Linked DNA regions of Prochlorococcus marinus XMU1419. Each later gene encodes a partner of the first gene's protein in a complex. Links are inferred from orthologs where the notes say so. Each region holds a gene or a part of one and is shown in the gene's direction. Other genes may lie near its edges.

What was found.
Region 2: the proteins of rodA (region 1) and mrdA are in contact, whole or in part, in a crystal structure (PDB 6PL5), measured with the Thermus thermophilus proteins. The link is inferred for Prochlorococcus marinus XMU1419 from one-to-one orthologs. Residues at the interface, in WP_223903423.1 of Thermus thermophilus: Phe161, Val165, Phe168, Val169, Leu172, Pro198, Tyr199, Glu202, Tyr211, Arg212, Asp213, Gln220, Val221, Gln223, Ser224, Ile226, Ala227, Ile228, Gly229, Ser230, Gly266, Phe267, Val270, Leu274, Tyr277, Gly278, Leu281, Phe285, Leu289, Arg297; in WP_223903432.1 of Thermus thermophilus: Arg4, Ile5, His6, Leu8, Ala9, Phe12, Ala15, Leu16, Leu19, Gly20, Arg22, Ala23, Trp24, Leu26, Gln27, Val28, Tyr31, Tyr34, Leu36, Leu43, Thr45, Asp47, Lys156, Gln157, Gly158, Ser160, Val184, Leu201, Glu202.

What each region holds. Positions count from the first base shown.
Region 1 is NZ_JAAORO010000003.1:448,335-451,537, reverse strand. Bases 175-3,043 are described here. They hold rodA (rod shape-determining protein RodA), read left to right. Parts: upstream 175-909; coding sequence 910-2,178; downstream 2,179-3,043. Other genes in these bases: HA151_RS08575 (sensor histidine kinase), read left to right, coding at 2,178-3,043; HA151_RS08585 (Mrp/NBP35 family ATP-binding protein), read left to right, coding at 175-899. Outside these bases: more of HA151_RS08585, read left to right, coding at 1-174; more of HA151_RS08575, read left to right, coding at 3,044-3,203. UniProt on the Escherichia coli protein: Peptidoglycan polymerase that is essential for cell wall elongation. Also required for the maintenance of the rod cell shape. Functions probably in conjunction with the penicillin-binding protein 2 (mrdA).
Region 2 is NZ_JAAORO010000001.1:37,383-40,715, forward strand. Bases 205-3,203 are described here. They hold mrdA (penicillin-binding protein 2), read left to right. Parts: upstream 205-809; coding sequence 810-2,597; downstream 2,598-3,203. Other genes in these bases: HA151_RS00190 (hypothetical protein), read left to right, coding at 205-542; HA151_RS00200 (NAD(P)H-dependent oxidoreductase), read right to left, coding at 2,621-3,145; HA151_RS00205 (diflavin flavoprotein), read right to left, coding at 3,163-3,203. Also shown: more of HA151_RS00190, read left to right, coding at 1-204; more of HA151_RS00205, read right to left, coding at 3,204-3,333. UniProt on the Escherichia coli protein: Catalyzes cross-linking of the peptidoglycan cell wall. Responsible for the determination of the rod shape of the cell. Is probably required for lateral peptidoglycan synthesis and maintenance of the correct diameter during lateral and centripetal growth.

The sequences.
Region 1 (3,203 bases):
TTGTGAAAGAGGTTAGAAAAGTATTACTGGATTTTGAAGATATTGATGATGTTCAAATAGAGATAGATAATAATCCTTCCAAAACAGAATCTAAAAATCAAAGTAATGTTCCTGATTTGCAGAAGATTGATGGAATTCAACATATCATAGCTGTTAGCAGTGGTAAAGGTGGAGTGGGAAAAAGTACCATTGCTGTTAATTTAGCTTGTTCTCTAGCTAAATTAGGCTTAAAAACTGGTTTACTGGATTCGGATATATATGGACCTAATACTCCCTCAATGATGGGAGTTGCCGAACAGTATCCAAAGGTTACAGAAGGTAGTGGCAGTGATCAAAGGTTAATACCAATAAATAAATATGGAATTTCATTAGTATCAATGGGTTTTCTCATAGAAGAAGGTCAGCCAGTTATATGGAGAGGACCAATGCTTAATAGTATAATCCGACAATTTTTGTACCAAGTTGAATGGAATAATCTTGATTTTTTGGTTATTGACTTGCCTCCAGGAACAGGAGATGCTCAAATCTCCCTTTCTCAATCTGTTCCTATTTCTGGAGCTATTGTTGTAACTACTCCTCAACAAGTATCTTTGCAAGATGCAAGGAGGGGGTTAGCAATGTTTAAACAACTTGGAGTGCCTCTACTGGGAATTGTAGAAAATATGTCAGTATTTATTCCGCCGGATATGCCAAGTAAAAAATATGAAATTTTTGGCAAAGGTGGTGGACAAATATTAGCTAAAGAAAATGATTTACCATTATTAGCCCAAATTCCTATTGAAATCCCTCTCGTTGATGAAAGCAATAAAGGTGTACCAATCTCAATAAGCCAGCCAAATATAGAAAGTTCTATTGTATTTGGTAATTTAGCTCAATTAATTAAGAAAAAATTTTGTTAAAAGATAATTGATGGTTAGGAGAATTTCTTTATTAAATAAGCGAGGATTTTTATCAAAAAAAGGCAACTTTAGTAGAGGTTTTTTATTTTCCCCACTACTTTTAATTCCCCTGTTTTTAGTTATAATTTCGGGTTTATTAATAAAAAGTGTTCAGGGAAATCTAATTGTATCGAATTATTTAAGTCATATCCTAACTGGTTTTCTAGGTTATTTTTTAGCATTTTTTATTTCTTATGTACCCTTAGAGAGAATAAAAAAATATTTGGTTCCATTTTATTTGTTTACTTTAATATCCTTATTACTAATTTATTTTTTTGGGATCACAGTTTCTGGAGCTCAAAGATGGTTAAACTTGGGCATCTTTTCTTTTCAGCCTTCTGAAGTAGCTAAATTGAGTACTGTATTAACTCTCGCTTTAGTACTCGATAGAAAATTAATTTCAACAGCAAGAGATTTAGTATTGCCTTTATTATTAGTAGCAGTTCCTTGGTTATTAATTTTCTTTCAACCGGACTTGGGTACCTCTTTAGTTTTACTTGTTTTAACAGGTGTGATGCTTTATTGGTCACAAATGCCTATAGAGTGGATTTTGATATTAGTGTTTTGTATTGTCACTTCTATATTGTATTTAACCCTACCAAATATTCTTATTTTCTGGATTCCAGTTATAGGATATCTTGCATATAGATCTTCGAAAAAGAAAATTATTTTTTCTACTCTTGCGATTTCTTTCCATTTATTAGTTGCCAAATTGACACCAATTTTATGGGAATATGGTCTAAAGGAATATCAAAAAGATAGATTAGTTTTATTTCTAGATCCAAATAGAGATCCATTAGGTGGTGGATATCATTTGATACAGAGTCAAATTGCAATTGGTTCTGGAGGATTATTTGGGACTGGTTTGCTAAGAGGTAAGCTGACTAATTTGCAATTTATACCAGAACAACATACTGATTTTATATTCAGTGCTTTAGGCGAAGAATTGGGTTTTGTGGGGTGCATAATAGTTTTATTTTTGTTCTTTTTTTTGATTAAAAATCTTATTAATACTGCAATAATTGCTAGGACTAGCTTTGAATCTCTAATTGTTATTGGAATAGCCTCAACTTTTTTATTCCAAATAATTATTAACTTATTTATGACTATTGGATTAGGACCAGTTACTGGGATTCCTCTTCCTTTTATGAGCTATGGTCGAACCTCATTGGTGACTAATTTTATATCAATTGGATTTGTTTTATCTATATTGAAACGTTCTAGATCACTAAGAAATTGATGAAATCACAAACAACTATAAAAAAAATTCAAGACCTATTGCTTAAAGGAGTTCAAACTATTTATGTGGATGATGATACATCCAGAAGAATGTGGTGGGCTTCTCTAGAAGTTATTCAAAAAGACTTCTTATCTCAGAATTATAAACACGGGGGGATTTGGGTTGCCTCGCCTTTGCCAGCTTTTAATGATAAAAAATTTTTAAATCAACTTCATGGATGGCTTTGGTCTCCTGAGGGGTTTCCGTACTTTCAAAATGAGAATGCAGGTTTTTTGCCAATCAATAATTCAGACAAGATAAAAAAAGATTTAATTTGTAATTATAAAGTCTTAAATCTTAGTCAAGAAGATGGTTATGAACCTTTTTTGATGATAATCACCCCAAATTTTCAGTGTGTATTATCAATCGTAGGAGAAAAAGGTAAGAAAATTCTATTGATGAAGTGTGATGAAGAAAGTCTAAAACTTTCAATTGAATTAATGCATGCAAAATTAAATCAAGAAAATTTTGAGGAAGGAGTAAAATTTCGTAATGCAATTAATAATTTAGGTGAGCTTAATATTAATAATCAATTTGAAGAATTATTTTGGCCAATATTATCGGCAAGATTAGCGTCTATTACTCCAAACCATAAAATAAAGAATTCTGGAAAAAACGATGAGAAAAATGTGCAAATAACTGAAGCAAAATTATTACGTGCAATATCTCATGAAGTAAGAACGCCTTTAGCAACAATAAGAACCCTAATAAGTTCTACTTTAAAAAAATATAAGATGGACGAATCAATGAAAAATCGTTTAATTCAAATAGATAATGAATGTAATGAACAAATAGATAGGTTTGGTTTAATCTTTAATGCAGCAGAATTAGTTAGTAATGAAGTTCCGTCATTAAATAACTTGGCAAAAATTAATTTATCCGAAATTTTTAATAAGCTTGCTCCTTTATGGAATGACCAATTAAATCGACGTGGGATTTCTTTAAAGATTGATATTCCTAATCAACTTCCGCAAATTATGAGTGAT
Region 2 (3,333 bases), on another replicon or contig:
CTGGTAAAACAATTTTTATCAATCCTTTTTTGTATTGGCGGAGGTTTGATGAAAATACAAATAGATGGCTGAGAGAACCTGGTCAAATGTCAGAGGCTCAAATTCAACCTAATAGGAATCGTTTTTATCCGGAAATAGAGTGGGCTGATTTAAGTCATGAGCAAAAGCTCATAAAAGATGGGACTGTAGAGATGTTTTTAAAAACTCTTGAATTGATAAGTACGTTTCACCCTTATCTTAATTCCGGGCATTTATTAGAGGTTGAGAGAAAAATGACGATAATAAAAAAAATACCATTTGAAAAGTGGGTTACAAAATCCTTCGCCAAAAAAGCAAAATTATTAGAAAATGAAAAAAGAAAATTTCAAAGAGAAAGGTTTTTTAGTAGCTGGAAGGAATGGTTCAGTCTTGAAAATACACAACAAGCTATTCTGCCATTAATAGTTACTATATTCATATCATCATTCATTGGCTGGACTCTAGGGATATCTAAAAATAGTTGTAATCCTTATTTTGAACAAAACTTAGATCAAATAAATTAATTTCTCTGCTATGTTTCTCAGTATGGTACTTAATATTTTTTTGAAAAAATAAATTTTTTTATTTAGAATTAAGATGAAATAAACAATTAATCTTAAAAATAAAATTTTTATGAATGAAAATTTTACTTCAAATTATATTAAAAATGATGAGTTCACACTGAATACTGAAGAAAGTGACTATAAACATTTAATTACTGTTCTAAAAGAGATAAGGGAAACCATTTCTTTACTGGAAAAAAAGATATCTAAATAATTTTAAAATTTTTGATAAAAAATAACTCTAATAAAAAAATTATTTCATTAAAAAGGCAACCTTTAGTCTTACTAATTTTTTCTTCTATTTCGTTTTTGTTGATTTTATTAAGGTTAATTTTTTTACAGCTATTAAATCATGAATCTTTTAAAACAATGTCTGATGAAAATAGGATTAGGCTCATTGCTGCTCAACCAATACGGGGAAGAATACTTGATAAAAATGGTTATATTTTAGCCGATAGTAGAGTTAAATATTCTTTAATAATTAAGCCTCAATCTGTAAATCAAAGCAATTGGGAAAAACATAAATTACTAATCTCTGATTTATTAAAAGTTGATAGTAATTTAATACAAAAAAAATTTTTTAATGGTTTAAAAAATCAAAAACTTTCAGTAACTATTCTTGAAGATTTAAATGTGGATCAATTAATAAAATTTAAAGAAAATGAAGATAATCTACTTAGTTTTGAAATAGCTTCGAAATTAATTAGAAATTATCCTTATAAATCAGTTGCTGCACATGTTATTGGGTATACTCAGCCAATCACAGATTCAGAATATAGTTTTTTATCCAAAAAGGGTTATAAATTTAATGATTTAATAGGAAGAACTGGAATTGAATATGTTTACGAAGACTTTATAAGGGGTGAATGGGGTGGAGAAATGATTGAAGTAAATTCTTTAGGGAAATTTCAAAAATCATTGGGTATTAAACCTCCATTACAAGGTAATGATATTGAATTGACAATTGATATGAATTTGCAATTAGTTGCTGAGGAAGCACTTAAAAATAAAAAAGCTGGAGCAATAATTGTGATGGATCCTAGAGATGGTGCAATAAGAGCAATGGCCAGTAAACCGACTTTCGATTTGAATTTTTTTTCAAAGGATTTTAAGCCTCAAAAAGAATATAATGAGCTTTTTGATTCTCCTGATAAACCTCTTTTTAATAGGGCATTAAATGCTTATGATCCAGGAAGTGTTTGGAAAATAGTAACAGCTTTAGCTGGCTTAGAAAGTGGTATATTTCCTAGTAATACTTTGTTAGAGACAAAACCATGTATCACTTATGGGAGTCAATGTTTTCGCGAACACAATGATTTAGGTTTTGGTGTTATAGGTTATGAAGATGCTTTACGAGTTTCAAGTAATACATTCTTTTATCAAGTCGGATATGGTGTAGGAGTCGATAAAATTTACGAGATATCTAGAAAACTTGGTTTTAATTCTTTTTCTGGCATTGAAATTTCTGAACAAGAAAATGTAGGATTCATAGCTAATAGTAAATGGGCTAATGAAGGTAGAGGATGGGGCAAACCAGGTAGAACTCCTTGGGTTCCAGAAGATATTGCAAGTATGTCTATTGGCCAATTTGTTGTCCAAGTTACTCCTATTCAAATTGCTAGAGCATATGCTGCCATAGCAAACGGAGGATATTTAGTTACTCCTCATTTAGCTAAAAATGATGGGGAATATTTTTCAGATAAAAAACGTATTAAATTAGATTTAGATCCAAAAAATATTGAGTTGATAAAACGAGGTCTTAGAAAAGTAGTTGAGTCAGGTACTGGTGTATCAATTAACTATGGGGTTTCAAATTTACCTCCAGTTTCAGGTAAAACTGGAACTGCTGAAGATGGTGAAGGCGGATTAGATCATGCTTGGTTCGTTTGCTTTACTCCCTCTGAAAAGAGTGAGCTGCTAGTGGTTGCTTTTGCTCAAAATACACCTGGTGGAGGCTCTGTACATGCACTTCCAATGGCCAGACAAATTTTAAAAGTTTGGAATGAACAAAAGTGATATTTATTGTAACGATTAAGTGTTTATGTTTTTAATTTTTTCATTTGTAAAAGTCTTTTAATAATATCTTCAACAGTTTTGGTATCTATGGGTTTACTATATGATGACAACATTTGTCTCCCTAATACTTGACTACCTAAATGGACTAATTGTATCCGTAAAGAGGTTAGTAGTTCTAATCCTATACCCCCTGAAAATGTTGCAATTGCAATTGGTTGACCATTAAATAAATTCCTAAAATCATCTCCAGAAATTGAAAGCCATGCGATGAAATTGGAGAGAATTGGAGGTATAGATCCATTATATTCTGGAGCACAAATAACCCACTTTTCTATTGCGAAAAGCTTTTTTTTAATTTCTTCTATTTCAACTGGAATATTGTCTTTGTTATGAATTCGTGGATTAAATAGAGGTATGTCAAGAGTGGTTAGATCTAATATCTCAGAATTTATTTTAAGCTCAATACTTTTTGCAAGAAACTTTTTAGAAAGTTCTAGATTTTTCCCACAACTAGCTGAGATGATTATTAAATCTTTAGATTCAGTCATAAATTAGATAAACAAATTTAATAGTTAGCACCAGTTTTGCGGTGGTGAACTGCTGTTAGACTATCGGATTTAACTATATTACCGTGTAGCACTTCGGCGTAAATCACCCAATGATCTCCACATTCCATTCTCTCTTTTACAGAAGCATCTAACCATGCTAATGACTCAGGAATTATTATCTGTTCGTT